4 regions of the Mesorhizobium sp. B4-1-4 genome follow, and region 2 is predicted to be linked to each of the others. Evidence: predicted binding sites of a transcription regulator. Region 2 holds the regulator's gene; each other region holds the start of a gene.

The links. Region 2 encodes LexA, which represses DNA repair genes until DNA is damaged. Its sites were predicted from a motif close to TGTTCNNNNTGTGTTCNG; they were not measured.
Region 1: a site for LexA is predicted at 5,345-5,362, ahead of recA (recombinase RecA). Genes of this name have one in related genera too.
Region 3: a site for LexA is predicted at 2,463-2,480, ahead of FJW03_RS03165 (2'-5' RNA ligase family protein). Genes of this name have one in related genera too.
Region 4: a site for LexA is predicted at 6,587-6,604, ahead of dinB (DNA polymerase IV). Genes of this name have one in related genera too.

The regions. Positions count from the first base shown of each region.
Region 1 covers NZ_CP083950.1:1,419,430-1,426,999, forward strand. The annotation lists gene FJW03_RS06730 (cysteine desulfurase) at 1-1,132, shown strand, start outside; gene FJW03_RS06735 (SUF system Fe-S cluster assembly protein) at 1,138-1,530, shown strand; gene sufA (Fe-S cluster assembly scaffold SufA) at 1,632-2,012, shown strand; gene FJW03_RS06745 (GFA family protein) at 2,195-2,692, opposite strand; gene FJW03_RS06750 (TfoX/Sxy family protein) at 2,781-3,104, shown strand; gene FJW03_RS06755 (pseudouridine-5'-phosphate glycosidase) at 3,206-4,123, opposite strand; gene FJW03_RS06760 (carbohydrate kinase family protein) at 4,195-5,139, opposite strand; gene recA (recombinase RecA) at 5,420-6,517, shown strand; gene alaS (alanine--tRNA ligase) at 6,779-7,570, shown strand, end outside.
Region 2 covers NZ_CP083950.1:1,796,845-1,804,414, reverse strand. The annotation lists gene FJW03_RS08675 (ABC transporter ATP-binding protein) at 1-364, opposite strand, end outside; gene FJW03_RS08670 (ABC transporter substrate-binding protein) at 423-1,403, opposite strand; gene FJW03_RS08665 (GntR family transcriptional regulator) at 1,555-2,310, shown strand; gene lexA (transcriptional repressor LexA) at 2,720-3,457, shown strand; gene FJW03_RS08655 (ComEC/Rec2 family competence protein) at 3,451-5,910, opposite strand; gene gltX (glutamate--tRNA ligase) at 6,013-7,437, shown strand.
Region 3 covers NZ_CP083950.1:713,391-720,960, reverse strand. The annotation lists gene FJW03_RS03185 (aminopeptidase) at 1-184, shown strand, start outside; gene FJW03_RS03180 (DUF488 domain-containing protein) at 213-566, shown strand; gene FJW03_RS03175 (ArsC family reductase) at 773-1,126, opposite strand; gene FJW03_RS03170 (nuclear transport factor 2 family protein) at 1,316-1,669, opposite strand; gene FJW03_RS03165 (2'-5' RNA ligase family protein) at 1,817-2,449, opposite strand; gene FJW03_RS03160 (ABC transporter ATP-binding protein) at 2,614-3,699, opposite strand; gene FJW03_RS03155 (cupin domain-containing protein) at 3,689-4,297, opposite strand; gene FJW03_RS03150 (ABC transporter substrate-binding protein) at 4,526-5,596, opposite strand; gene FJW03_RS03145 (ABC transporter permease) at 5,637-6,467, opposite strand; gene FJW03_RS03140 (ABC transporter permease) at 6,464-7,348, opposite strand.
Region 4 covers NZ_CP083950.1:2,683,737-2,691,306, reverse strand. The annotation lists gene FJW03_RS13080 (sugar ABC transporter substrate-binding protein) at 1-694, shown strand, start outside; gene FJW03_RS13075 (ATP-binding cassette domain-containing protein) at 775-1,590, shown strand; gene FJW03_RS13070 (sugar ABC transporter permease) at 1,587-2,840, shown strand; gene FJW03_RS13065 (SDR family oxidoreductase) at 2,864-3,592, shown strand; gene FJW03_RS13060 (FGGY-family carbohydrate kinase) at 3,676-5,277, shown strand; gene dinB (DNA polymerase IV) at 5,296-6,543, opposite strand; gene FJW03_RS13050 (TadE/TadG family type IV pilus assembly protein) at 6,855-7,570, opposite strand, start outside.

The DNA of each region.
Region 1 (7,570 bases), 380 kb from region 2:
CGCCTCGGCGCAGAAGCCGCAGGTGGTGCTGGACACGATCCAGCACGCCTATTCCCAGGAATACGCCAACGTCCATCGCGGCCTGCATTTCCTGTCCAACGCCGCGACCGACGCCTATGAAAAGGCGCGTGAGACGGTGCGCCGTTTCCTCAATGCGCCAAGCACCGACAACATCGTCTTCACCTCGAATACGACCTCGGCGATCAACACGGTGGCTTATGGCTATGGCATGCCCAATATCGGCGAGGGCGACGAAATCGTGCTGTCGATCATGGAGCATCATTCCAACATCGTTCCCTGGCATTTCATCCGCGAACGGCAGGGCGCCAGGCTGGTCTGGATGCCGGTCGACGATCTCGGTGTCTTCCACATCGAGGAATTCGAAAAGCGGCTGACTAACAGGACAAAGCTTGTCGCCATCACGCAGATGTCGAATGCGTTGGGCACGGTGACGCCGATCAAGGAGATCGTGCGCATCGCGCATGCGCGGGGCATTCCAGTGCTCGTCGACGGCAGCCAGAGCGCCGTGCATATGCCGATCGACGTGCAGGACCTGGATTGCGACTTCTTCGTCTTCACCGGCCACAAGGTCTATGGCCCCTCGGGCATCGGCGTTCTCTACGGCAAGAAGGACATTCTCGGGGGTATGCGCCCCTTCATGGGCGGTGGCGAAATGATCGAGGAGGTGACGGAAGACATCGTCACCTACAACGAGCCGCCGCATCGTTTTGAGGCCGGCACGCCGCCGATTGTGCAGGCGATCGGGCTGGGTGCTGCGCTCGACTACATGGACTCTGTCGGTCGGGAACGCATCGCGGCGCATGAGCAAGACCTCAAGAACTATGCCCATGAACGGCTGCGCGCCATCAATTCGCTGCGCATCTTCGGCGACGCGCCGGGCAAGGGCGCCATCATCTCCTTCGAATTGCAGGGCATTCACGCCCATGACGTGTCGATGGTGATAGACAGGCAGGGTGTGGCAGTGCGCGCCGGTACGCATTGCGCCCAGCCGCTGTTGAAACGCTTTGGCGTAACCTCCACATGCAGGGCATCGTTCGGCATGTATAATACCAGGGCCGAAGTCGACGCTTTGGCCGAGGCGCTTGAAAAAGCGCGCAAGTTTTTCGGGTGACGACCATGGAAGATATCAGCACAGCCACAGAGGCCGCGCCGGAAGCCGGCGTCAATGGCGTCGTCTCCGCCACGGCCATTCCCGCCGACGAACTGGCGCGGCTGACCGACGACATCGTCTCGGCGCTGAAGACCGTCTACGACCCGGAAATCCCGGCCGACATTTACGAGCTCGGCCTCGTCTACAAGATCGACATCGAGGACGACCGCTCGGTCAAGATCGACATGACGCTGACCGCCCCCGGCTGCCCGGTGGCCGGCGAAATGCCCGGTTGGGTGGAAAACGCCGTCGGCGCCGTCGAAGGCGTATCAGGCGTCGAAGTCAACATGACCTTCGACCCGCCATGGACGCCCGACCGCATGTCGGAAGAGGCGCAGGTCGCGGTTGGCTGGTACTAGCGTTGAGCTTGGCACACTTGCACCATGGATAAAACTTCACCATTTTAGGTGAGAATCATTCGGCAGACCTTGAACCTGCACGGAATGGAGAAGGAAAAAGAATGGGACGCTTTGCCGTCATCACCATGACCGAAAAGGCCGCCGAGCGGGTGCGCGAGATCGTCGCCACACGCGAGAAGGCGCATGGCATCCGCCTCGGCATCAAGAAGGGCGGCTGCGCCGGCATGGAATACACGATCGATCTGGTGACCGAGCCCAACGCCAAGGACGACCACATCGAGCGCGACGGCGCACACGTCTATGTCGCGCCGGAAGCGGCGCTGTTCCTGTTCGGCACGCAGATGGATTTCGAGCAGACGACTTTGCGCACCGGCTTCACCTTCCACAATCCGAACCAGAGCTCGGCCTGTGGCTGCGGCGAATCGGTCGAGCTGAAGCCGGCCGACCTGAAGGCGCTGGCAGAGGCGCGCGCCTCCGCCTAAAGCACTTCCTTCGCCCCATTTACGGGGAGGTGAGGAGTGGTCCGCGCAGCGGGCGAAAAGCCAATTGCTTGGCTTTTCGAATGACGAAGGGCCCGAAGGCCGGATGAGGGGCAGCGCCAGCCTCTCCAACATTTGCGCAGTCTGCCTGCCGGCATCTTCGCCCGGTAAATGGGCGAAGAACGTTACGCAACCCACATCCCCACCCGCTTGTGCCAGTCGGCGATCGATTCCTCGGGATAGATGTCGAACGTCTTGTCGCCCTTGCCGACATCAGGCTCTACCCAGCTCGCCTTGTATTTCAGCATCAGGTGCACCTTCTCAGGTGGTTTCGGCAGGTCGCTGTCGATCGCCGAGGCGAAGGGATGCACCAGATCCGGCCATGTCGGATCGTAGAGCCACAACGCCGATCCGCATTTGCGGCAGAAATTGCGTTCCCCCGTCGAGATTTCGCATTGCAAATGCTCGTCATCCTCGATCTCGGCCCGATAGACGCCGAGGCTCCTCTTGCCCCTGATGTTGAGCGTTTTGTAGTCGGCGCCGAGATTGATGGCGAACCCGCCGCCGCCTTGCTGCTTGCGGCAGATCGAGCAGTAGCAGAGCATGAACGGCACGGGCGTATGGCTTTCCACCTCGAAACGCACGGCATTGCAGCGGCAGGATCCCTTGAGCAGAACCGGCATGATAAAAACTCCGACGAAATGTTCCCAGCCCGTCAGCATGATTTGGTTGCGCGATGACAATGTCAAATGCCGATGACATGATCGCGGCATGGACAATGAACGCATCGCCGAACTGTTCGAAGGCCTTGGCCCGGTCAGCATCCGCAGGCTGTTCGGCGGCAAGGGCATCTATTTCGATGGTGTGATCGTCGCCATCGTGCTGCGCGGCGAATTGCTGCTCAAGGCCGACGAGCAAAGCGCGCCCGATTTCGAAGCCGCCGGTTGCCGGCAGTGGACCTATACCGGTTCGCGCCACGGCAAGCTGGTCGCCATGCCTTATTGGAGCATTCCCGACAGCGCTTTTGATGACCCGGACGAAATGACTGTCTGGGCCCGGCGAGCCTATGAGGCCGGGCGGCGCGCGGGCAAGTAGCACGTTGCGGCAGTGCAGGCTTTCTCGGACATGTCGAGGCGCAGAGGGGGGGCGGGAACTCGGCTGATAAGTTAATTCTTGCACCGCCTCACATTTGAACCCTACAGCGCCTTGGCGATCTTCGCCGCCAATCTTGCATTGTTCTCGACCAGCGCGATGTTGGTCTTCAGGCTCCGGCCGCCGGTCAGTTCCAGGATTTTTCCCAGCAGGAACGGCGTCACCGCCTTGCCGCTCACGTTGAGCGCCTCGGCGGCCTTCTGTGCTGCTTCGATATAGCCGGCCATCTCTTCCGCCGAGATTTCATGGTTTTCGGGCACCGGGTTGGCGATCAGCACGCCGCCGCCGAGACCGAGCGCTGCCCGCGTCTTGTAGAAATGCGCGATGTCTTCCGGTTTGTGCAAGGTCAACGGCGCGCGGAACGGCGATTGCCGCGACCAGAAGGCCGGCATTGTCTCGCAGCCATGGCCAACCACGGGCACGCCGCGCGTTTCCAGCACCTCAAGCGTTTTTTCGATATCGAGGATGGCCTTGGCGCCGGCCGAGACGACGATGACCGGTGTGCGCGCCAGTTCATCGAGATCGGCGGAAATGTCGAAACTCTTTTCCGCACCTTTGTGCACGCCGCCAATGCCGCCGGTGGCGAACACTTTTATCCCCACCATATGCGCCGCGATCATGGTCGCGGCGACCGTGGTGCCGCCGGTGCGCCCTTGCGCCACTGCAAAGCCGAGGTCGGCGCGCGACAGCTTCATCGCATCGCCGGTCATGGCCAGCGATTCACGCTCGCCGTCGGAAAGACCGATCTTGATGCGGCCGCCAACCACGGCGATCGTGGCGGGCACGGCACCGCCATCGCTGATGATCTTTTCGACATTGGCCGCCATGGCACCGTTGTCGGGGTAGGGCATGCCATGGGTGATGATGGTGCTTTCCAGCGCCACCACGGGACGCCCGGCAGCCAGGGCTTGCGCCACGGGAGCATGGACATCGATGAAGGGGTGGGCGCTCTCTGGGGTCATCTCGAATCTCCAATCGCGGCGCATCCATCAGGACGCGTAAACATCCCTGCGGCGCTGTGAATTTGCCGGTCTCATGCCATTTCCCGCGCATCCGGCACAAGGGCCAGTGCTTCCGCGAAGCTCGCCGCGGTGAATTCTGGCACGGCGTTGGCGCTTTCGATGGCCAGCGTTGCCGCCGCGACGCCTTCGCGCAAGGCCTGGCGCAGTGGCAGACCGCGCAACAGCGCCGCGACCGTCGCACCCGCCAGCGCGTCGCCGGCGCCGGTGACATCGGCGACTTTCCTCGGGGCAGGCGGCAGGATCGAAAACGCGCCTGCTTCATCGAAGCCCAGCACCGGCGCGCTGCCTGCCGTGACCACGCCACTGGCAAGGCCGTTGCATCGCAACCCGTCGATCATCTCTCGCTCGGAGGCACTCGAATTGACGCCAGCCAGTACAACGGCCTCTCGCCGGTTCATGAAGAGTTGCGCCAGTTCGCCGAGCACCGGTATCAGCCGCGTCACCTTGGCCGGCGAAATGGCAATGGCGAAAACCGGTTTGCCGGCGGCGAGCGAGACCAGCCGCTCCAGAGCCGACGCCGGCAGATTGGCGTCGCACAGGATGGCGTCGGCGTCGGCGACCACCTCCCGCATCTTGGAGCGCCTGATCTGCTTGGGGAAGGCCAGATCATAAAGCACCATGTCGGCAAAGCCGACGATCAACTCGCCCTCGCGGTCAATCAGCGCCGTGTAGCTCGGCGTGGTGCGATCGAGGAACACTGCCGACAGGTCTTTAATGCCGGCTTCCGCTATACCGCGTGACACGGTATCGCCCGCGGCATCGCCGCCGCGCACCGACAGCAGCGAAGCCGAGACACCTCGGCGCACCGTGCTGCGCAACGCGTTGAATACGCCGCCGCCGACATCCTCGCGCATTGTGCCGGGATTGGACGCCGCTGGCACGTACGGACCGGCCACCTGGCCACGCCGATCGATATGGGCGCCGCCCACGGCCAGTATCTTCGCGGATTTCACCATGGCGGCGATATGACCTTTGTTATTGGCGCCACACAAGCGCTACACTGCGCGACAGAGCTTCGCATGCAAGGCAGCGATTCGGCGGATCGATACAATCGAGCCGTCTGGCCCAATGCGAGGACATCGCTGCCTCGGTCTGCGAGACAAAAAAAGAACAGATCAGGATATCTCTTGTTTTTCAGTTGGTTGTCTCCCCTTGCCAAATGAGAACAAAAAAGGTACAAAATGACAGGGATTGCGGATTGTCCGGCCTTCATTGACGACCAAGGGGTGATGTATCATGGCTCAGAATACTTTGCGGCTTGTAGAGGATAAGGCAGTGGACAAATCAAAGGCTCTGGATGCGGCGCTGTCGCAAATCGAGCGGGCTTTCGGCAAGGGCTCGATCATGCGGCTCGGCGCCAACGAGCAGGTCGTCGAGATCGAAACAGTGCCGACCGGGTCGCTCGGCCTCGACATCGCGCTCGGCGTCGGCGGCCTGCCGCGCGGCCGCATCATCGAGATCTACGGGCCGGAAAGCTCTGGCAAGACGACGCTGGCCCTGCACACCGTGGCTGAAGCCCAGAAGAAGGGCGGCATCTGCGCCTTCGTCGATGCCGAGCACGCGCTCGATCCTGTCTATGCCCGCAAGCTCGGCGTCGATCTCGAAAACCTCCTGATTTCACAGCCCGACACCGGCGAGCAGGCACTGGAGATCTGCGACACGTTGGTGCGCTCCGGCGCCATCGACGTGCTGGTGGTCGATTCGGTGGCAGCGCTGACGCCGCGTGCCGAAATCGAAGGCGAGATGGGCGATTCGCTGCCCGGCCTGCAGGCCCGGCTGATGAGCCAGGCGCTGCGCAAGCTGACCGCTTCGATCTCACGTTCCAACACCATGGTCATCTTCATCAATCAGATCCGCATGAAGATCGGCGTCATGTTCGGTTCGCCCGAAACCACCACGGGCGGCAACGCTTTGAAATTCTATGCATCGGTGCGCCTCGACATCCGCCGCATCGGCTCGGTCAAGGACCGCGACGAGGTCGTCGGCAACCAGACCCGCGTCAAGGTGGTCAAGAACAAGCTGGCGCCGCCCTTCAAAGTGGTCGAGTTCGATATCATGTACGGCGAAGGCGTGTCCAAGACCGGCGAACTGGTCGATCTTGGCGTCAAGGCTGGTGTGGTCGAGAAGTCGGGCGCCTGGTTCTCCTACAATTCGCAGCGCCTCGGCCAGGGCCGCGAGAATGCAAAACTGTTCCTGCGCGACAATCCCGACACCGCGCGCGAGATCGAACTGGCGCTCAGGCAGAACGCCGGATTGATCGCCGAGAAATTCCTTGAAAATGGCGGTTCTGAAGGTGGCGAAGACGGTTTTGAGGACGAAGCCGGCGCGATGTAGGGCAATGGCCAGAGTTCGGCCATAAATTCAGCCTATCACCTGATGCTTAAGTAACCGAGTTCTTTAATACCGCGTTCCAAACCGCCGGCCTTCGAGCCGGCGGTTTTCGTTTTCGGCAGACCGGTAAGCTCCTGGATTGGCCCAATTCCGTGTTTCTGGACAGGGTCGGGCGTGCCCGCTAAAAGGCCAAGTCTATTTTCTAAGACGCAGAGACCAGTTTCCGCCGGCTGTGCCGGCGGTTTTCGCGAAAAGGCAGCAGTCATGAGTGGCGTGAACGAGATCCGGTCGACATTTCTCGACTATTTCCGCAAGGAGGGCCATGAGGTCGTGGCCTCGAGCCCACTCGTGCCGCGCAACGATCCGACCTTGATGTTCACCAATGCCGGCATGGTGCAGTTCAAGAACGTCTTCACCGGTTTGGAGAAGCGGACTTATTCGCGCGCCACCACCGCCCAGAAGAGCGTTCGCGCCGGCGGCAAGCACAATGACCTCGACAATGTCGGCTACACCGCGCGCCATCTCACCTTCTTCGAGATGCTCGGCAATTTCTCCTTCGGCGACTATTTCAAGGAGCGCGCCATCGAGCTTGCCTGGAACCTGATCACCCGGGAGTTCGGGCTGAAGAAGGACAAGCTGCTGGTCACCGTCTATCACACCGACGACGAGGCGGCCGGCTTCTGGAAGAAGATTGCCGGTTTCTCGGACGATCGCATCATCCGCATCGCGACCTCGGACAATTTCTGGGCGATGGGCGACACCGGTCCCTGCGGGCCGTGCTCGGAAATCTTCATCGATCGTGGCGAGCACATCTGGGGTGGACCTCCCGGCAGTCCTGAGGAAGACGGCGACCGGTTTCTCGAATTCTGGAACCTGGTGTTCATGCAGTATGAACAGGTGACGAAGGAGCAGCGCATCGACCTGCCGCGCCCGTCGATCGACACCGGCATGGGCCTGGAGCGCATGGCCTCCATCCTGCAAGGGGTGGAAAGCGTCTTCGAGACCGACCTGTTCCGCCACCTGATCGATGCGGCGTCGTCCGCGCTTGGGCGGGCG
Region 2 (7,570 bases):
TGGCGTTCAGCCCTTGCCGCAAGCCGCGTTTGTGGCCGCGAAGGTCAGCCAACAACATGTTCTCCGCCACGGTCATGCTGGCGGCTGTGCCGCGCATCGGATCCTGGAAGACGCGCGCCAATTTTGCCGCGCGCTTGTGCACCGGCATGTTTGTCACATCGGTGCCGTTGATCAGGATCCTGCCGGAATCGAGGATGAGAGCTCCGGAAATGGCGTTGAGCATACTGCTCTTGCCGGCCCCATTGGAGCCGATGACGATACCGAACTCGCCCGTGGCCAACGACAGGTTGAGACCGTCCAGCGCGACCTTCTCGTCGGCCTGGCCCTTGTAGAACACTTTGCGCGCGGATCGGATCTCGAGCATCGTTCCTCCCACAACTGAAGGGTGACGGCGCCGACGCCGTCACCGCTGCAGCCCAACGTCAGTCGACGATGCACCCGCAATCGGCCATCGAAGCGGGTATCTCGATGCCGAACGCGGCCATCGCCTTGCGGGAGATCGTTGCCATGTGGTCCTTGTAAGCCGGACGCGACGGCGCGATCGTCTTCGGATCCTTGCCCTTAAGGATTTCGGCGGCGATGTTGCCGGCATTGACGCCGACCTGCGTGTAGTTGACCGCGAAGCTTGCCGGTACGGTGCCGTTGCGGACCGCGCTGTCATCGGAGTTGACGACCGGGATACCGGCCTGGCGAGCGGCTGCGGAGACAGCGGCAATCGCCGGCTGGATCAGGTTCGAAGCCGGGCCGTAGATCACGTCGGCCTTGCCGGCAAGCGAAGCGATGCGTTGCTGGATGTCATTGACGTTGTCGATGCCGACCTCCACGACCTCGAAGCCGGCCGTGGGTGCCGCCGCCTTGATCTTTTCGATCAGGGCGACGTCATTGGCCTCGCCTGGATTGTAGGGCACGCCAAAGCGCTTGGCGTTCGGCAGCAGCTTCTTGGTGAAGGCCATCACCGCGGCGACATCCTGCAGATCGCTGGCGCCGGTCATGCCTTCGTCTCCGGAGTCCCATGACGGCACCAGCTTGGCCGCGACCGGATCGGTGACCGCGGCAAAGACGATCGGAATGCCGGACCCTGCGAGCGCCTTCTTGGCGATCTGCGAGACTGGCGTGGTGATGGTGTAAATCAGCTTGGGCTGCTCCGCCTGCAGCTTGGCGATCATCTGCGGCACAAGCGATGCGTCGAAATTGGTATGGCTCTCGGTGTAGACGACGTCCTTGCCCTCGACAAAGCCATTGTCCGTCAGCGCCTTCTTGAAACCGGCTATGGCGGCATTCAACTGAGGATGCTCTCCGAAATTGGCTATGCCGATACGAATCTGATCGGCCGCGGCGCTGCCGGCGCTGACCATCAAGGCGCCTGCCAGGGCCAATCCTGACAGCCATTTCGACTTCAACATCATTTCCTCCCAGATTTGATTAGCGCCGCTTAAAGACGGCACATCAGGCGATCATGGTCAGTCCGCCGGTCCATGTCAAACATTATATATAATTCTTGCCATGCACCGCCATGATATATAATTTTCCAAGCCTGACGATGGACGGACTGCGATGCAGGATCAGAATAGTTCCACAAAGACGGAGGCGGCCTATCAGCTGCTGCGGCGCGATATTCTGACGACGCGCCTCATGCCGGGTGCGCCGCTCAAGTTGAGTGCGCTGCGCGGCACATATGGCGTCGGCTGGACGCCGCTGCGTGAAGCATTGTCTCGGCTTGAAGCCGAGCGCCTTGTCACTGCCATCAGCAATCGCGGCTTTGCCGTCGCTCCCGTGTCGCGGGCCGAACTCGAGGACCTGGCGCGCGCGCGGATGGTTGTCGAGATGCCCCTGTTCCTGGAATCGATGGAAAAAGGCGACAGGCAATGGGAAGATGCCGTTGTCACCGCTCATTACCGGCTCTCTCGCTGCAAGACCGCGGTTGACGACCCCTCGGATGCGGCCGTCGATCAGTGGGACGAAAGCCACGAGGCCTTTCACGCGGCGCTGCTGAGTGCTGCGACGTCCAACTGGCTGCTGCGATTCCGCTCGACGATCGCGGATCAGCTGCGGCGACATCATCGTTTTCTCGGCCTGGCGCCGACTTTGCGGGCAGCGGCCGGCCTCAAGCATGGCTATGGAGAGGCCATGGACGCACTGCGCGAGGCGATCGCGATCGAGCATCACACCGCGATCATGGAGGCGGCGCTCGATCGTGATGTCGAGCGGGCAAAGGCATTGATGACGGCGCATATCGGCTACACGCTGCACGTCTATTTCACAGCGAAGACAGCAGCGCCAACAACTACACCGCACGCGCCGGCAGCCTGAAAGCGGTTTCCGGATGATTTCGGCGCTTCCGCGCAGTCCGACGCTTACACACGGATCCATCCCCAAGCGAGCTGGCGAACGTTGGCGTTTTGGTTTCGTTTCGTTCCGCTGGGATGACACTGGGCGACTCCATAAATCGCCCCGTGCGCCTTTCAAACGATGAAGCCAAACCTCAACAAGGGGTGGGCCACAGGCCATTAACCAAAACGATTTCAATGCGTGTGTCCGGGGCAGAAATCGTCGGTAAGCGTCGGTTGCCGTTTGTTGCCGGCGGCAAAAATTTCGAACCCCTTAACAAATTCACTAAACTTTAAACGGTTGCGGAACACAACTGGAACAGATAGTGTTTGTTCTGGGTTTGTTTTTCGATTCCGATTCAGACCCTTCGTTCAATGCCTTGGGGGCCGCCATGCTGACGCGCAAGCAACATGAACTGCTGATGTTCATTCATGAACGGCTCAAGGAAAGCGGCATCCCGCCCTCCTTCGACGAGATGAAAGAGGCTCTTGATCTTGCCTCCAAGTCGGGGATCCACCGCCTGATCACGGCGCTGGAGGAACGTGGCTTTATTCGGAGACTGCCCAATCGGGCGCGCGCACTGGAAGTGCTCAGGTTGCCGGATTCGATCGCGCCGGGCCTCAATGCGGCAAAGAAATTTTCGCCAAGTGTCATCCAGGGCAGCCTCGGTCAGGGCAACCTTGGTCGTCAGATCAAGCCGGCGCCGTCGCGCTTGCCCGCGGCCGGCAATGACGACGATGCGATTCCCGCGGTCTCGATCCCGGTGATGGGCCGTATCGCCGCCGGTGTGCCGATCGATGCCATCCAGCACCAGACGCATTCGATCTCGGTGCCGCCTGACATGATCATGGGGGGCGAGCACTATGCGCTGGAGGTCAAGGGGGACTCGATGATCGAGGCCGGGATCTTCGATGGCGACACGGTCATCATCCGCAACGCCGATACAGCGAGCCCGGGCGAGATCGTCGTGGCGCTGGTCGACGAAGAGGAAGCGACCCTGAAACGGTTCCGCCGCAAGGGAGCTTCGATTGCCCTTGAAGCCGCCAACCCGGCCTACGAGACCCGCATTTTCGGGCCGGACAGGGTCAAGGTGCAAGGCAAACTCGTCGGGCTGATCAGGCGCTACTGAGCAGGCACTGGCGCGCTTGTATTGTCAGGCTTTTTATAGGGCGGCAGGCCCCTCGCCTCGCGCGAGAATTTGCGCTGTTCATGCCAGGGACGGTATGGCCTGTCGACGGCGAAGCTGACGATTGGTGGGCCAGTCGCCGATTGGCGGTCGAAGAAGACCGCAGCACTCCCTTTGCGAGCGAGTTGCCGTTTGGTGACGACGAGAACCAGCGGGTTATGGCAGGCGTCATAGCCGGTCGCGTCGTTGACGACGATCACGTCGGCGAAACCGCAGGCCTTCCAGGTATCCTTGCGGTCTTCGACATGCGCGACGATCGCTCCGGACGGGTGCCTGGCGAGGCAGACGCCGTCGGTGCAGTAGAACGGTGCTCCCGGCGGCAGGTTTACGGCATCGGCGATGGTGAACTGCCCGTCTGTCTTGTTGAACACCTCTGGCACGACGATGCTTTCGGATACCAATGCACGTTTCCAGTTGTCGACGGTGAATTCGTTCGGGCGTGCCCGGCTGACCGCGAGTTCGCCACCGCCGATCGGCACCGCGACCAGTCGGGCATCTTCCGAGATCAGCACATCGGGCGTGCGCGTATCCGACACAGTCAACAGGCCGGCAAGTGCGAATGGGAGTGCGGCGAGCCGCAGCCATGTCGTCGCCATCGTCGCGATGACCAGGGCGACCGTCACCAGCAGCACGGATTGCTGGGAAATCAGCCCGACCGCATCGACAGGAGAGCGTTCCGATATCCACGCCGATATGGCGATCATTGCCGTCAGGCCCTTGCCCATCAGGTAAAGGGATGGCACATCCAAGCCGAACGGCATGAGCAACGCGCTGGCGACGGCCAGGAACATCACGACCGAAACGATCGGCATGACGGCCAGATTGGCGAACAAGCTGAGCGGCGATACACGCTGGAAATGCCAAATGGCAAACGGCGCCGTAGCGCTGCCGGCGATGATGGAGGTCATAGCCAATCCACCCGTCGTCAGCAGGAATTTTTGCGTCAGAAGCCCTGGCAGGGATAGCTTCGGCGATGGCGGCCTCGTTTTTCGCGCACGATAATCCGCCCAACCGGCATAGGCGCCAACCAGGGCGGCGGTCGCGGCGAACGACATCTGGAAGCTCGGTCCGACCACCTCATGCGGCGAGACCAGTATGACGGCGATCGCCGAGATCGCCAGGTTGCGCATGGTCAGTGCCGCGCGATCGAACAGAACCGCGATCAGCATCACCGCCAGCATGATGAAGCTGCGTTCGGCGGCAACGACGATGCCCGAAATGACGAGATAGGCAGCGATCGAGAAGAGCGCTGCGGCGGCCGCGTATTTCTTCACCGGCCTTCGTGCGGAAAAATCTGGAAACAGCGCGAAGGCGCCGCGCAGCAGACCCATGACGGTGCCCGCGACCAGCGCCATATGCAGTCCGGAAATGGAGATGATGTGATAGATGCCGGTGCGCCGCATCGCCTCGTTGATTTCGTCGGGAATGCCGGCGCGCACGCCGACGATCAGTGCCGCGGCGATCTCGCCTTCGGCGCCGCCGACGATGCCCGTGATGCGGCCGGCGATGGATTGGCGGGCATTTTCCACCGCAGCGGACAGGCGAGCCAAAAGAGGCATGTCGTCCTCGGCTGTGACAATCCTGGGATTGCCGAGAAAAAACCCGCTGCCGCCGATGCCGGCGAAGTAGCTGTCGAAGGAGAAATCATAGCTGTCCGGCCGCACCGGACCGGTCGGCGGCAAGAGTTTGGCATAGCCTGATATCAACGAGCCGGCGGCCAATTCCCGCGGTATCTTGCGTGCCGAAAGCCGGACCCTTTCCGGCGCATAGCGCAGTTTCGGCCGGGCGGTGGACGTCACGTCAATGGTCAGCCGGATGCGGCCGGTCTCCATCCGGTCGAGCGAGACGACGCGGCCCGTCACCTCAGTCGAAATCTCAGAGCCCAGCATGCGTGTTCCGGCTCGCCATGTTTCGACCTTCGCCGCGAGCAGGCCCAGCGCGCACAGCAGCATCGCCGTGAAACACAGATGGGTTTTTGGCCAGGAACGCGAGGCAAGCGCACAGAGCGCCGTCAGCACGACGACCGCTACAGGCTTGGCAAAATCAGGCTCCGCCGCCAGCGAATAGTAGCCGATCACTCCGGCGGCCAGACAGACCGGCACCAGCAGAAAGGCGATGCCCCGGTCAAGTTCCAGTTCCGCCGCCTTGGCCACGCCATGGCGCAGGCGAGGCAATGATGTCAGGCCGAATTGCCGGCGTACGCGCGCAATCCTGCCTGCGGCAGGCGGTGGACTTGGCGCAGGGATATCCGCCTGCGGCTGCCGGGTGCCGGGCGCCGGCACAAGGGATGTCGGCGATGGCAACGGGATAGCCGGACGCGTTGCAAACAATGACCGTTCGCTGACGCCGGCAACAGCGTCCTCGCCCCGATCCGAGCCCCGGCCTCGTCCAGCCATCGGGTCTGCCCCTTGCACCCCTGACGCCCTATGGTACATGAACCCGCGACGCGCGAAAGTCCGCGCAACCCAACCCCGCTTCAGATGGTTTCCAAGAATTTCATGTCCGACAAGGTCGTCACCCGTTTTGCCCCCTCGCCCACCGGCTATCTGCACATCGGCGGCGCCCGCACGGCGCTGTTCAACTGGCTCTATGCCAAGCACACCGGCGGTACGATGCTGCTGCGCATCGAGGACACCGATCGCGAGCGTTCGACCGATGCGGCGACGGCCGCCATCCTGGACGGACTCTCCTGGCTCGGTCTTGGCTGGGACGGCGACGCTGTCTCCCAATTCGAGCGCGCGCCGCGGCATCGCGAGGTGGCCGAGGAACTCGTGCGCCTGGGCAAGGCCTACTACAGCTACGAGACGCCTGCCGAACTGGAGGCGATGCGCGAGGCAGCGCGTGCCAAGGGCCTGCCGCCACGCTACAACGGCCAGTGGCGTGATCGTGATCCGTCCGAGGCGCCTCCCGGGGTCAAGGGCGCAATCCGCATCAAGGCGCCAACCGAGGGCGAGACGGTGGTGCACGACCGTGTCCAGGGCGAGGTGCGATTCCCCAACAAGGATCTCGACGATTTCATCATTCTGCGTTCGGACGGCAACCCGACCTACATGCACGCCGTCGTCGTCGACGACCATGACATGGGCGTAACGCATATCATTCGGGGCGACGATCACCTGACCAATGCGGCCCGCCAGACGGTGATCTACAAGGCCATGGGCTGGGACGTGCCATCGATGTCGCACATCCCGCTGATCCACGGCGCCGACGGTGCCAAGCTGTCGAAGCGCCATGGCGCGCTCGGCGTCGAGGCCTATCGCGCCATGGGCTACCTGCCGGAAGCGCTGCTCAACTACCTGGCGCGCCTCGGCTGGAGCCACGGCGACGACGAGATCATGTCGATCAAGGATATGATCTCCTGGTTCGACATCGGCGACGTCAACAAGGGCGCCGCCCGTTTCGATTTCGCCAAGCTGGAGGCGCTGAACGGCGTCCATATGCGCCGCATGAGCGACGCGGAACTGTTCGACATCTTCATCGCCACCCTGCCCTATCTCCAGGGCGGCCCGGCGATGGCCGCGCGCCTCAACGAGCATAACAAGGCGCAATTGTTGGCGGCCCTTCCGGGTCTGAAGGAGCGCGCCAAGACGCTGGTAGAACTCGTCGATGGCGCCGCTTACCTGTTTGCGGAGCGGCCGCTGCCGGTCGACGAGAAGGCGGCGCTGCTGCTCAATGGCGATTCCCGCAAGATCCTGCGCGGCGCTCACGAAGCCTTGAATGCGCTTTCGGGCGACTGGACGGCCGCCGCCGCAGAGGCCGCGATCCGCGACTATGCGCTGGCCGGGGGCCATAAGCTGGGCGCCGTGGCGCAGCCCTTGCGCGCCGCCCTGACCGGCAAAAGCACCTCGCCAGGTGTGTTCGACGTGCTTGCCGTGCTAGGGCGCGAGGAAAGCCTGGGTCGCATATCGGATCAAATCGATTAGGAGCAAACTGGCCCAAAAAGATTGGCATTGAAAGGCGGGTTTCGCAGTGCAACATTAGGCCTTGGCCCAATCTGGCACGCACCTCCTAAAATGCGGTGGCGAATACGCGCATTGCAGTGATTTCGACGTGTCG
Region 3 (7,570 bases), 1.1 Mb from region 2:
TCAGTGCTATTCGAAATGCTTCGTCAATGGCGCCTCGCTCAGCCAGGACGAGATCGCGGCGCGCGGCGGCAACAAGAGCTTCATCCACATCGACTGGATGATCGGTTCGGACAAGATCGACATTGACGGCGTCAACAAGGACGGCAGCCGCGTGCCTGTGATGCGCAAGGGCGAGTGGGCCTGACGACGCCCCTTGGCTTTCGGAGCTTTCCATGGCCCTCGAATTGGCGGTCAAGCGGATTTACGAGCCACCGGCGCCCGGTGACGGACAACGGGTGCTGGTCGACCGCATCTGGCCGCGCGGCGTCAGCAAGGAGGACGCCGCGCTGACGCTATGGCTGAAGGACATCGCACCGAGCGACGACCTGCGCAAATGGTTCGGCCATGAGCCAGCGCGTTGGAAAGAGTTTCAGCGGCGGTATCGAGCCGAGCTGGATAGCAATGACGATGCGGTGACGGTGTTGCGCGCTCTGCTTGATAAAGGCCGGGTGACGTTGCTCTACGGAGCGCATGACGAGGCGCACAACAATGCAGTGGCGCTGGCGGGGTACTTGCGCGGGGATTGAAGCGGTTTTCGAAAGCTGGCGGGACAGCGCCGCCCCCCCTCTGTCCTGCCGGACATCTCCCCCACAAGGGGGGAGATCGATGTCGCGATGGCTTTCGCCAATTTTCAACGTTGAAGACGAAGGTCCGACAGCGGAGCTGCCAATCTCCCCCCTTGTGGGGGAGATGTCCGGCAGGACAGAGGGGGGCGCGAAGGATCGCCACCTATCTACTTTGCACCAACCACCTGCTGATAAGCATCCGGCTTGAACCCGACGAGAACACTGTCACCGACCTCCAGCACCGGCCGCTTGATCATCGTCGGTCTGGCCAGCATCAGCGCCTTGGCCTGCTTTTCGTCGAGCGATTGCTTGTCTGTCTCCGGCAGTTCGCGGAACGTGGTGCTGCCCTTGTTGAGGAGCTTTTCCCAGCCGACCTTGCCGACCCAGCCATTCAGCCTGCCCGCTTCAATCCCGTCGGCCCGATAGTCATGGAAACGATAAGGCACGTCATGGCTCTCCAGCCAGACGCGTGCCTTCTTGATCGTGTCACAGTTGGTGATGCCATATATGGTGATCGTCAAAGCGCGCTTCCCTGCTGATTGTCGAATCCGTCCTGCACCCTAAACCGCCCTTCCCGCTTTGCCAGCGCCCGCATCCCATGTGAAGATGATTTGAACCTCGCATGAACGGCCAGGGCATTGCCCCGGCCGCCATGCTCGTTTTTCGCCTGCAGCGAAGAAAGCAGACTCCGGAAAGCCGGCGGCATTGCCTCAATAGTAGAAGCGCTCTTCGGTAATCTTGCCGTTCTTGACTGTGTACAGGCCAACCTCATCCATGGTGACGCGCTCGCCCGTAGCCTTGGGCGTTATGTCAAACGTGAAGCGCACCGCGAACTGGTCGCCGTTGACATACGGGCCTTCGACGGAGCCGCCGTGCACTTCGTTGTTCTCTTGCCACCACTGGCCCTTCTGTTTCACGGCTTCCTTGCCGTTGCAGACGGCCATAGGGCCCTCCATGGCTTCATAGCTGACGATTTCGTCAGCATTGTACTTCTGAGCGGCACTTTCGTTGTCGCCCCGCCTGAGCAGTTCGGTGAAATCCTTGGCAATTTCCGCGACGGTCATTTGTCTTCCTCCTGTTCCGACGCACTCGAAGTAGGGAAGCGCTCGCCAGTCCGCCAGCTTTGCCCGCACGACAGCTGACAAGCTTTGTCAGGACGATAGACATAGCGCGGCTCTGTGACGACGGTTTGAGGGCGAGCGATCGGCGCATCACATCGCACTGAGCGGCCAACAGTCCGGGAAAACGTACTTCTTCAGTCCGCGCAAGCTGTGCACAAGAACGAACTCCCGGGCGACAAAGCTGATTGGGCCGATAGGCTGTTGCGGAATAAGTTTCTGGTCATAGGCCAGCGTCAAATGTGGAACGAAACCGTCTGAAGCTTTGAGTCCTTCGCGCGACATTTCAGCGCCGAGCTTCCTGCTCAATTCACAAACCGGTCCGTCATCGGCGAGAAGCACGAAAGGATGCTTGGCCGGGCGGCCCCTCGTCGCCGGGCGACCGGGAAAGCTCCTGAAATGACGGAAGGTGACATCAAACTCAGACATCGCGATGCGTCGCCCCGATCGGGCCGCTGCGAAGATGATTTTCTCTGGCAGCCTTTTGTAATCACCGACATGTTGCAGGCTGACGTGAAACCGGTGATACAGCAGACGTGAGCCGGTTATCTCACATTGGCCGCACAGCTGGCTTTGACAATCCGCAAACCGCGAATAGTCCTTCTGCTGCAGAAACAAGCCGTAGAAGACGCGCTCCGGCCGCTTAGGCCGCCATGGCGGCTCTGGAATTCCGAAATCGAACTCGCCTTGGTACATACGCGTACGCTCGCCAAGGAACGCTCCCATTTTGCTCCGGCGTTAGAACAAAACAGGAACATCTCTTTGAGTCAAGCGTGGATTGCTTCGAAGCCCCAGCCCGCATCCGATGCCCTTGACCTCGAGAAAGTCATGGACCCCAGTCGGCGTATTCGCGGCCGTTGCCGACTGCCTGTAGCCGCCGATGGAGCAGGTCAGCCAGGCAGCATAGGGCAGTTGGCGCCACGGCGCAGGCTGATATGCGCGACGTCGCCGACGCTGAATTGGAAACCCTCCGCCTGGCGCGGCGCATCGATGACAATAGGTGCGCCTTGGTCGAGTTCGGCATGCAGCCGCAGCGTGCGGCCATGAAAGACGACGCTGTTGACGCGCGCCGGCGCCGTGCTCGGCGCGGCCTCGGTCGTTGCCAGCAAGTCCTCCGGGCGCACCCCGATGGTCCGCACTTCGCCTTGCCGGGGTGACTTCCCAGTTTCAGAAGTTGCCTCCAGCGCCAGGGCGCCGGCGGCGAAACGCAGGCGATCGCCGTCGCGGCCGACAAACCGGGACTGCAGGAGATTCATGGTGCCGATGAAGCTCGCCACGAACGTCGTGGCGGGCCGGTCGTACAGTACCGCCGGTGGCGCGATCTGTTCGATGCGGCCCTTGTTCATGACGACGATGCGGTCGGAGATCGACAGCGCTTCGGTCTGGTCATGGGTGACCATGACGAAGGTGGTGCCAAGCCGCGACTGCAGCCGCTTCAACTCGACCTGCATCTGTTCGCGCAGATGCGCGTCAAGCGCCGACAGCGGTTCGTCGAGCAAGAGCACGCGCGGTTCGCAGACGATGGCGCGGGCGAGCGCGACGCGCTGGCGTTGGCCGCCGGAGAGTTCGGAAACGCGGGCACGAAGCTTGTCGGCGAGGCCGACCATGTCGAGGGCTTCACCGACGCGTTTTGCCTGTTCGGCTCCGGACAATTTGCGCAGCGACAGACCGAAGCCGACATTTTCGGCGACGTTCATGTGCGGGAACAGCGCGTAGTCCTGGAACACGGTATTGACCGGCCGGTCGTAAGGTCGAAGCTCGGTGATGTCGCGGCCGTCGAGCAGCACCGCGCCGCTCGACGGGCTTTCGAAGCCCGCAATGACGCGCAGGCTGGTGGTCTTGCCGCAGCCCGATGGTCCGAGCAGGGTGATGAACTCGCCGCTGATGATGTCGAGATCGACGGCGTCGAGCCCGACGATACCGCCGGGAAAAATCTTCGATACCGCCTGCAGGCGGACGAGCGGATCAGGCGCCATCGCGAACCTCGGACGGTTTCGTGGTGTTGACCCAGAGGATCCGGCATTCCTCGCCGCCAGGATTGCGGAAAGCGTGCAACAGCGTGCTCTTGAAGGCAAAACTGTCGCCGGTCTTCAGCACGTATTTTGTCGAATCCACCACCAGTTCGACCTCGCCGGCCAATACGTAGCCAAACTCATGGCCTACATGCGCATAGGCTTCCGCGGTGCCGCCGCCGGCTTCCACCGTTACCAGCATGCCGGTCAGCGTCGCGCCCGGCGGCGACAGCAGCGCCTTGGCGATGCCCTCCGACTTCACCGGGATGGCGCGGCGGCTGTTGGCACGCACGCAGTAGAGATCGTTGGCGGCATCGTCGCCGTCGGCGATCAGCGCCGACGGCTCGATGTCCAGAGCCGCGGCGAGCGGCCAGATCACCTTGACGCGCAGCGAAGACATGCCGCGCTCGATCTGGCTGAGCGCGCCGATCGACACGCCCGCCCTGGCGGCAAGCTCCGCCAGCGAAAGGCGGCGCTCGAGCCGCAGGGCCCGCACCCGCCGACCGACGCGAACGTCGGCATCGTCCTTGGGTTTCTCGGCCTGTTCGTCCAGCATGTCCATGCATCGGTCCTCGTTTGCCGCATCCTTATCGAGCAACGCAGCATTGTCGTTCGCACGTTTGCGCTGCCCCTCACCCTTACCCTCTCCCCGTGAAAAACGGGGAGAGGGGGTCGCCGACGTTGCGGCCAGTCCCCTTCTCCCCGTCTCTATTACGGGGAGAAGGGGCAGGCGGATGAGCGGCGGCGCAAACTTCAGTAATCCAATCGCCTCCAACAAGGCTGGCCAGCGTCACCCGCCGGCCTTCACCTTCTCGAACATCTTGGCGACATCGTCATTCTGCTTCATCGGGCCGGTGAAGATCGTGCTCTTCAGCATCACTTCAGGGTCGGACGGCAGCTGGAGCTTTTCCAATTCGTCCTTCGGCACACCGGCGAAGGCAGTCGAGAGCGAGCTGCCATAGCCATAGGACTGGATCAGGAATTTGCCCGACTCGGCGTCCAGCCGGCTGTTGATGAAGTCATAGGCGAGATCGACGTTCTTGGCGTCCTTGAGCATGACGAAACCGCAGGCCCAGGTCAGCATCCCTTCCTTCGGCCTCATGAACTCGACCGGCACGCCCTGCTTCTTCAGCGAAGTGGCCGACGCGTTCCAGGTCATGGCGGCGACCAGCTGGCCACTGGCCAGCGCCTGCTCGACCGAAGTCATATCGGTGGTGTAGCTCGACAGCAGCGGGCGCTGTTCGCGCAGCTTCTCGGCGACCTTGTCCATTTGGTCCGCAGTCATGTCGAAGGGGTTCACGCCGGCAAGCAGTGCCGCGACGATGGGCGTGTCGTGGACGGCGTCGATGGTCGCCATGCGGCCGGCATACTGCTTGTCCCACAGAAGTTTCCAGCTCGCTTCGGGGTTCTTCACCAGATCGGTGCGGTAGAGGATCGAGGTGTTGCCCCAGTCCCACGGCACCATCCAGACCTTGCCGTCGCCCGCCTGCAAATCGGGCAGGTTCTTGAACACGGGGAAGACCGAATCCCAGTTCTTGATGCGCTTGGTGTCGATCGGCTGCAGCAGGCCTTCCTTGTTCCAGCGCGCCACCTTGTCGTAGCAGGGATGCGCTATGTCGGGGCGGAAGCCTGCCTTGACCTTGGTGAAGGCATCGTCATCGTCACCGAAGATGGAGGCCTCGACGCCATCGGGATGCGCGGCGAGGAAGCTCTTGTTGAAATCGGGCAGCTCGTACCCTGACCAGGTGAAGTATTGCAGCTTCTCGGCCGCCAGCGCCACGGTCGAGGACAGCGCGAGCACCAGTGCGGCAAGGCCGGCCCGGACTTTGTGTCCGGATATCGATTTCAGGTGGAATGCCATTTTCGTTCTCCTCTTCTTTGTTGTGGTTGGCGTGCTGTGATCAGGCTGGACTGGCGGATATCCGGCGCACCGCACCGAGCCCGCGATGGCGTAGGAACTCGGCTGTGCCGGCGATGATGAAGGACACGGCCAGGATCATCGTCCCCAGCGCCATGACGGTGGGCAGAGACCGTGGGAAGCGCAGTTGGCTCCAGATGTAGAGCGGCAGTGTCGGCTCGGTGCCGGCAAGGAAGAAGACGACGATGAATTCGTCGAAGGAGATCAGGAAGGCGAGCATGAAGGCCGACAGCACGGCGGGCAGGCTGAGCGGCAGCATGACGCGCCGGAACGTCGTCCAGTCGGAGGCGCCAAGGTCGAGCGCCGCCTCGCGAACCGTCCTGGGGATGGCGGCGAAGCGGCTGCGCATGACGACCACGGTGGTTGGCAGCGCCACCAGTATATGGCCGAGCACGATGGCGACACGCGACGGTCCTAGGCCGACGAGGTTGACCAGGATCAGCAGCGATATGCCGACGATGACGCCTGGAATGAGGATCGGCAGCCGTGCGATGGCGCTGATGGTGGCGGCCAATGGCGAGCGGCCGTAGAGGTCCATATAGGATATCGTGATGCCGCACAGCGTGGCGCCGGAGGCCGCGATGGCGCCGATGACGAGACTGTTCAGGAGCGCGCCGGACAGGGCGGAATTGCCATAAAGGATCGCGTACCACTGCAGCGTGAAGCCCTGCAGCGGAAATGCCGCCTGGATGGAATCGTTGAAGGAAAACAGCGGGATCAGCAGGACCGGGAGATAGAGAAACACGAGGTAGGCGAGCACATAAAGGCCTAGCCAGCGGCCATTTCGTTGCGTGCCGAGGCGTTCCACTCTCATGTGCGGCTGCCATACCTGCGGTCGGCGCCGCGTGCGACCAGCACCACGACCAGGATGACCAGCATGACGCAGACCGAAAGGGCCGCGCCGAACGGCCAGTCGTTGGCCTTGCCGAACTGCGACTGGATCAGCGTGCCGATCATGGTGCTGGCCGGTCCGCCGACCATCGCCGGCGTGACATAGTCGCCGATCGTCGGCACGAAGACGACCAGGGCCGCGGCCAGGACGCCCGGCATCGAGTTCGGCAGCACGACCCGGCGAAAGGACGTGAACGGCCGCGCGCCAAGGTCTGAAGCGGCCTCGATCAGCGATTTCGGAATGGTCTCCAGCGCCACATAGATCGGCAGGATCGCGAACGGCGCATAAGCGTGGGCAAGCGTGACGACGACAGCCGCTGGCGTATTGAGAAACGCCAATGTCGGCTGGGACCAGATGCCGCTTTCGATCAGCGCCGAGTTCAGCACGCCGTTATAGGCGAGCACGATCTTCCAGGCGAAGACGCGCAGCAAGTAGCTGGTCCAGAACGGTAGTGTCACCAGGAACAACAACAGGCCACGCCGCCGCTCGGCGTAAAAGGCAAGGTAGTAGGCGACGGGATAGGCGGTGACGACCGTGGCCAGGGTCACCAGCCCGGCGATCACCAGCGAGCGCAGCGTCACCGTCCAGTAGAGCGGATCGGAAACCACGGTGGCGAAATTCGCCAGGCTGAAGCCGCTGCCCAGCAGCGAACCGTCATTGCCGCGGAAGGCCAGGAAAAGCACGAGGCCAAGCGCAAACAGGATCAGCAGGAAGGTGACCAGCGCGCCCGGCAGCAGCATGGCGAACCGGAAGCCCGACGAAGACCGGGTCTCGGACACCTGTGCCGCAACTAGGGTCGACATCGACCGGCTCACCCAAATCTTGAAATTACCGAAGAGTTTTTCATATTCGTGAAACTGTCAAGCGAAATCCCGCGGGTGGGTTGTGACTGGCATCTGCTGAAACCGTTTCGACAAGGTTTGAACGGGCCACATGAAACACCCAGAGGTTTCACACTCTTGAAATGAACCAGTCGGGTTTTGACAATGACCGCCGCAGACCCGCTTGTCGGAAAGCCGGAATTT
Region 4 (7,570 bases), 890 kb from region 2:
GCCGATCCCGACCGCTCCGGCCGACTTCTATGTCTCGTTCAACAATGAAGGCATCGGCAAGGCCATCGCGGATTCGCTGGTCGCCCATCTGAAGGCGCTCAAGGTCGACCCGGCCACCGGCGGTGTGCTGCAGATCAACGGTTCACCAACCGACGCGGCTGCCGGCCTGATCAAGAAGGGTATCCATGAGGGACTGGACAACAGCGGCTACCAGATCCTGGCCGAATTCGACACACCGGAATGGGCGCCGCCGAAGGCGCAGCAATGGACAGGCGGCCAGATCACCCGCTTCGGTCCGAAGATCCTCGGCGTGGTTGCCGCCAATGACGGCACCGGCGGCGGCGCCATCGCTGCCTTCAAGGCCGCCGGTGTCGACCCGGTTCCGCCGGTGACCGGCAATGACGCGACGATCGCCGCGCTGCAGCTGATCATCGCCGGCGATCAGTACAACACCATCTCCAAGCCGAGCGAGATCGTGGCGGCCGCGGCGGCGAACGTCGCTGTGAAGCTGCTTTCGGGCGAGACGCCAAAGGCCGAGACGACGCTGTACGATACGCCCTCGCAGCTGTTCACGCCTGCTGTCGTGACGCAGGAAAACCTGAAGGCCGAGATCATCGACAAGAAGATCAACACCGCGGCTGAACTGTGCGTCGACCGTTACGCGGAAGGCTGCAAGAAGCTGGGTATCAACTGACCGCAACTTTTAGCTGCTGCGCTGTCCGGCCGTGGCCGGACAGCGCATATTCCGAACTGGTTTGAAGAGGTGTTCCAGGCATGATCGATACTCCGGCGGTTCCGGCTGGCGAGCTGGTGCTCAGCTTGCGTGGTGTTTCGAAGAATTTCGGCGCCGTCTCGGCGCTCACCGACATCGACCTCGACGTGCATGCCGGCGAAGTGGTGGCGCTGGTGGGCGACAATGGGGCCGGCAAGTCGACGCTGGTCAAGATCCTTGCCGGTGTGCATCAGCCAAGTTCGGGCGCCATCAGTTTTCAAGGCAAGCAGGTGGTGCTTGCCGACCCGAGTGCCGCGCTCACGCTCGGCATCGCCACCGTGTTCCAGGACCTGGCGTTGTGCGAGAACCTCGACATCGTCGCCAACATCTTTCTCGGCCGCGAGCTCAACCCCTTGCGGCTCGACGAAGTGGCGATGGAAGTGCGCGCCTGGACGCTGCTCAACGAACTGTCGGCGCGCATCCCAAGCGTGCGCGAGGTGGTGGCGTCGCTGTCGGGCGGCCAGCGCCAGACAGTGGCGATCGCGCGCTCGCTGCTGCTCGAGCCGAAACTCATCCTGCTCGACGAGCCGACGGCCGCACTCGGCGTGGCGCAGACGGCCGAGGTGCTCAACCTGATCGAACGCGTGCGCGATCGCGGCCTCGGCGTCGTCATCATCAGCCATAACATGGAAGACGTGCGCGCGGTGGCCGACCGTATCGTCGTGCTCCGGCTTGGTCGCAACAACGGTATCTTCACGCCCGACGCCTCGAACCAGGAACTGGTCAGCGCCATCACCGGCGCGTCGAACAATTCGGTTTCGCGGCGTGCGGAGCGCCGGCAGGCGAGGCCGGATCACACGCAGGAGCAACACTCATGAGCCTTGAAGCCCAAAAGCCCGCTCCAGCGCCGCTCGACCGTGCCGATGTGCGCGTCAGGCACGAGGCCGGGATCGGTGGCACCATCCGCGCCTTTTCCGATCGCGTGCGTTCCGGTGATCTCGGTTCGCTGCCGGTCATCGTCGGGCTGGTCATCATCTGGACTGTGTTCGCCAGCATCAACCCGATCTTCCTGTCGAGCAGCAACCTGGTCAACCTGCTGTTTGACTGCTCTACCGTCGGCGTCATCGCGCTCGGCATCGTCTGTGTGCTCATGGTCGGCGAGATCGACCTGTCGGTCGGCTCGATCAGCGGCTTTGCCTCCGCACTGGTCGGCTCGCTTTGGGTCAACCAGGGCTGGCCGGTGGCGCTCGCCATTCTTGCCGCAGTCGCCTTCGGCGGCTTCATCGGCGCGCTCTATGCGCTTTTGTTCAATCGGCTGGGCATGCCGAGCTTCGTCTCGACGCTGGCGGGCCTGCTCGCGGTACTCGGCCTACAGCTTTACATTCTGGGGTCGACCGGCTCGATAAACCTGCCTTACGGCTCGAACCTGGTGAATTTCGGCCAGCTGCTGGTGATGCCGAAATGGGTTTCCTTCGGGCTGGCGGCCGTGCCGGGCATCGTCATGCTGGTCACCGGCCTGCGCACCGTGGCGCGCCGCCGTGCCGCCAATTTGTCGGCGCCGTCGAGCGGTGGCCTGATCACGCGCGCCGTGGCGATGACGCTCGTGCTGGAATTCATCGTCTTCTATCTCAACCAGGCACGCGGCATTCCCTGGATGTTCGGCCTTTTCGTCGGCCTGGTCATCGCCATGCACTACGCGCTGACGCGGACCAAATGGGGCCGCTCGATGTCGGCGGTCGGCGGCAACCGCGAGGCGGCGCGGCGTGCCGGCATCAACGTGGGGCAGATCTATTCCAGCGCCTTCGTGCTGTGCTCGATGCTGGCCGCCTTCGGCGGCGTTTTATCGGCGGCCCGCCTTGCGTCGGCCAGCCAGCAGGCCGGCACCGGCGACGTCAACCTCAACGCCATCGCGGCCGCCGTCATCGGCGGCACCAGCCTCTTCGGCGGTCGCGGCAGTGCCTATTCGGCGCTGCTTGGCATCATCGTCATCCAGTCGATCGCCAGCGGGCTGACGCTGCTCGATCTGTCCTCGTCGCTTCGGTACATGATCACCGGCGCCGTGCTTGCCATCGCAGTCATCGTCGACTCGCTGGCACGCCGCTCGCGTGTCTCTCATGGCCGAGCCTGAACCCATCAACAGGAAATGAAGACATGAGTGAAGAACTGTCCGGAAAAGTTGCCGCCATCACCGGTGCGGCTTCAGGCATCGGTCTGGAATGCGCCAGGCATATGCTGGCGGCAGGCGCCACCGTGGTGCTGGTCGACCGCGCCGAGGCGACGCTGAACACACTCTGTGCCGAACTCGGTCCGAAGGCGATCCCGCTGTCGATCGAGCTGATGCAGCCGGCAAGCGTTGCAACGATGATGCCGCGGATCCTGGAAAAGGCCGGCCAGCTCGACATCTTCCACGCCAATGCCGGCGCCTATGTCGGCGGCGAGGTGGCGAACGGCGATCCCGACCTCTGGGATCGCGTGCTGAACCTCAACATCAACGCCTGCTTCCGCTCGATCCAGGCCGTCCTGCCGCACATGGTCGAGCGCAAGACCGGCGACATCATCGTCACCAGTTCGATCGCCGGACTGGTTCCGGTGGTCTGGGAGCCGATCTACACCGCCTCCAAGCATGCCGTGCAGGCCTTTGTCCACACGGTGCGCCGGCAGGTCGCCAGGCACGGCTTGCGCGTTGGTGCGGTGGCGCCCGGCCCGGTGGTGACGGCGTTGGTCGACGACTGGCCGAAGGCAAAGCTCGAGGAAGAGCTCGCCGCCGGTGGCCTGATGCAGCCGCGCGAAGTGGCCGAAGCGGTGATGTTCATGCTGACCCGGCCAAGGAACGTCACCATCAGGGATCTCGTGATCCTGCCGCAGAGCAATGATCTCTGAAGAGTAGTCGGTAGCCGGGCTCCACCTCACCACCGTCCACTCACTGCTTACGACCTGCTGCTCCCTGAAATCAGAGGTTTTCCTTGCCCCATTACATAGGCATCGACGTCGGCACCGGTAGCGCGCGCGCCGGGGTGTTCGATCTGTCCGGCACCCTGCTGGCCTCGGCCAAGCGGGACATCAAGGTGTGGCGCGAGCCCGGCGACATCGTCGAGCAGTCGAGCCGCGACATCTGGCGTGCGGTGTGCGCCGCGGTGCGCGAGGCCGTCGCCCAATCCGGCGCCGCGCCGGAGACGATCGCCGGGATCGGCTTCGATGCCACCTGCTCGCTCGTGGTGCTGGGCGAAGGCGGTGCGCCGCTGCCGGTTGGCCCATCTGGCGATCCGGAGCGCAACATCATCGTGTGGATGGATCACCGTGCGGCGGAACAGGCGCGCCGCATCAACCGCAGTGGCGAGGCGGTGCTGAACTATGTCGGCGGCGTCATCTCGCCGGAAATGGAGACGCCGAAACTTCTGTGGCTGACCGAAAACCTGCCTGCTACCTTCGACGCGGCCTGGCAGTTTCTGGATCTCGCCGACTTCCTGACCTGGCGTGCCAGCGGCAGCCTTGCCCGCTCGGTCTGCACGGTGACCTGCAAATGGACCTACCTCGCGCATGAAAACCGATGGGACGAGGGATATTTCCGCGAGATAGGCCTCGGGGCACTCGCCGACGAGGCCTTCACGCGCATCGGCACCGAGATCGTGCCAGCCGGTGCGGCACTCGGCAGCGGGCTGACGGCGCAAGCGGCCGCAGAGCTGGGCCTGGCCGAGGGAACAGCCGTAGCGGCGGGCCTGATCGACGCGCATGCCGGTGGTATCGGCACGGTCGGCGCGCGCGGCGCAGCCGGCAGTGTTCTGTCGCGCATGGCCTATGTCTTCGGCACCTCGGCCTGTACCATGTCGACGACGGCCGAGCCGGCTTTTGTCGACGGCGTCTGGGGTCCGTATTTCTCGGCCATGGTGCCGGGCCTATGGCTGAACGAGGGCGGGCAATCGGCGGCAGGCGCGGCCATCGACCACCTGGTGCGCTTGCATCCGGCAGCCGGCGAAGCGACGGAGAAAGCACGAGCCGCAGGGCTCACTCTCAGCGTCTGGCTGTCGCTGCTGGCCGAAAGCCGGGGCGGGGCGGCGGCTGTGCCGGCGCTGGCCGGCGGCATCCATGTCGTGCCGGAATTTCTTGGCAATCGCGCGCCTTTCGCCGATCCGGACGCACATGCGCTGATCGCCGGGCTCGATCTCGACACCAGTCTCGACAGCCTGGTCGCGCTCTATGTCGCCGGCATCTGCGGTCTTGGCTATGGCGCGCGCCAGATCGTGCGCGCCGAGCGCGAAAAGGGCATTGCCGTCGATACGATCGTCGTCAGCGGCGGCGCGGGCCAAAGCCCATTGGTCCGCCAACTGCTGGCCGATACAACCGGCCTGGTTGTGGTGGCGTCGACCTCGCAGGAGCCGGTGCTGCTGGGCTCGGCGATGCTCGGAGCCGTCGCTGCTGGAGCCTATGAGGATCTGGTGATGGCCATGGCCGCCATGTCGGAACTCGGCGAAGCCTATCATCCCAACGCGCCGCTGACCGGCTGGCACGCCAAGCGCTTCGCGGCGTTTGAGCTGCTGCAGCAGACGGGTAGGGCGATCAGAGGCTGAGACGGGTGCGCCGTCCGCTCACAGCTCCTTTTCCGCCAGTTCCCTGAATTCGTCGGGCACCGAACGTCCCGCTTCGAGCGCCACTGCGCCGTAGCCGACCGCCTGCTTGCCGAAGCGCTCGCGGATCTTGTCGATGGCGCGGTCGGCGCCAAAGCGTGCCAGGCCTTTCTGGGTGCCGGGCCGGCGCTTCTCGTCGGCAAGCCCGAGCGGCAGGTCGAGCTGCAGTTCGGCGCTTTCCTCCAGATGCGAGACCGAGATCGCCAGCAGCGAGATCACCTTCTCCCGGGGGTGGTCGGCAAGCACGCCGCGCACGAGATCGCCGGCGATTTCGGCCAGCATGGTGGTCGCCGAGATCGGCTGGTCGAGCGTAATCGAGCGCGTCACGGCGCGGAGATCGGCAAAGCGCACGCGCACCGTCACCGTGCGGCCGGGCCGCGCCTTGGCGCGCAGCCGGCTGGCGACGCGGTCGGCCAGATGCAGCAAAGTCGGCACGATCACCCGCGCCACGGCCGGCTTGTGACCAAGCGCCGATTGCGCGCCGGCCGAATGCGCGCGGCGCTTCGTCTCCAGCTTTCTCGGGTCGCGGTTCCATGACAGAGCGGCGAGCTTTTCGCCGGCGGCGGGGCCAAGCAGTCGCGTCAGCGCGCCGCTATGCGTCCTGGCCAGCTGGCCGATGGTCTCGACGCCGATTTCGGCCAGCCGCGCCCTGGTCGCCGGGCCGACGCCCCACATCAGCGAGACCGGCAGGTCGTGCAGGAAGGCAAGCTCGGTTCCCGGATCGACCACCACCAGCCCGTCGGGCTTGGCCACCTGCGAGGCGATCTTGGCCAGATGCTTGGTGCGGGCCACGCCAATCGAGATCGGCAGGCCGAGTTCGGCCCGCACGCGGCGGCGGATGGTTTTGGCGATTTCGTCCGGCGGGCCGAACAGATGCGTGCAGCCGGCGACATCGGCGAAGGCTTCGTCGATGGAGATCCGCTCCACCACCGGCGTGAAATCGACGAGCACCTTGATCGCCGCGTCGCCCAGCCGCTGGTAGTGGCTGAAATTGCCGCCGACGAAGATCAGCTGCGGGCAAAGCTCGCGCGCCTTGCGTCCCGGCATGCCGCCGCGCACGCCAAAGGCGCGCGCCTCATAGGAGGCGGCCAGCACCACGCCGCCGCCGACCGCGATCGGCTTGCCGCGCAGCGACGGATCGAGCAGCTGCTCGACCGAGGCATAGAAGGCATCGAGATCGGCATGCAGGATGGTGGCTGTCGTCTCCATTCCCGACCGCTCATCCGCAGTTGCTGATAGATGCGAACGAATGAAGAACAAAAGGGGATCATTGTCAAGCAAGGAACGGGTTTGTTGAAAAGCATCCCGCAGGTTGATGAAATCGGCGATGAGCGATCCTCTCCCCGTAACTCTACCGGGAGAGGATGCCGGCAGGCAGGTGAGGGGCGGCGCTGACTTAGAGAGGAAAGCTGCTTCGCCTGAACCTGAAAAGAGCCGCCGCCTAACCAAACTGCCCGGCCCGCAATACCGTCTTCATCGCTTCCAGAGACGGCTTGCCGCCGGCGGCCGGCTCTCTCGGCTCATTTGACAAGCGTGATCAGGCGGCCCGCATACATTTCGCGATTTCCGAGCGCCGCCGCGCAATCCGACTGCACGGCCGAATTTCCTGTCATCTGCACGGTATCGCCGACGAGCCGGATGCAGTCGCCCTGGGAATTCATATCCGAGTTGCCGGCGTAGAATATCGGCGCGTCCGGTGCGTAGATGAAGCCGCTGATCACCGAGCCGGCCCCGCCATTCAGTGTCAGCGGCGATGTATTGCCGCGATCCTGGAATATGGTGATGCCGGCATAGGTGCCGCTGGTGGGCGGCGAGAGGGTCACCTGTTCATTTGCGTTGATGTAGATTTGCGCGCCTTCCATCAGGAATATCGTCACGCCCTGGCCGGTGAGGCTGCCATTTCCGCCGAGCTTTATGGTGACCCCACGCAGTATGTAGACGCCGGGGTTGAGCGTGATGTTTCCCGACCATGTCTTGTCGCAATAGGTGCCGGGCGAAAGGGTGATGGATTTGCCGTTGGGTGCCGTCTGGCAAAGCGTGTAGGGGGGAGGGGTGACGTTGGCCAGCGGGTCAAACGACGCGTACTGACGTTCGAGCGGATTGCCGCAACTCAAGCTGGCGTTGGGCGGCAAGAGGCCGGAAGTGCCGCCAACGGTCGAAACGCAGCTGGCGCTCACCAGCGCAGAGCCGCCTCTGTTGACGGAATCGGCCGCGTCCGAGTTGGCGGCGATCACGC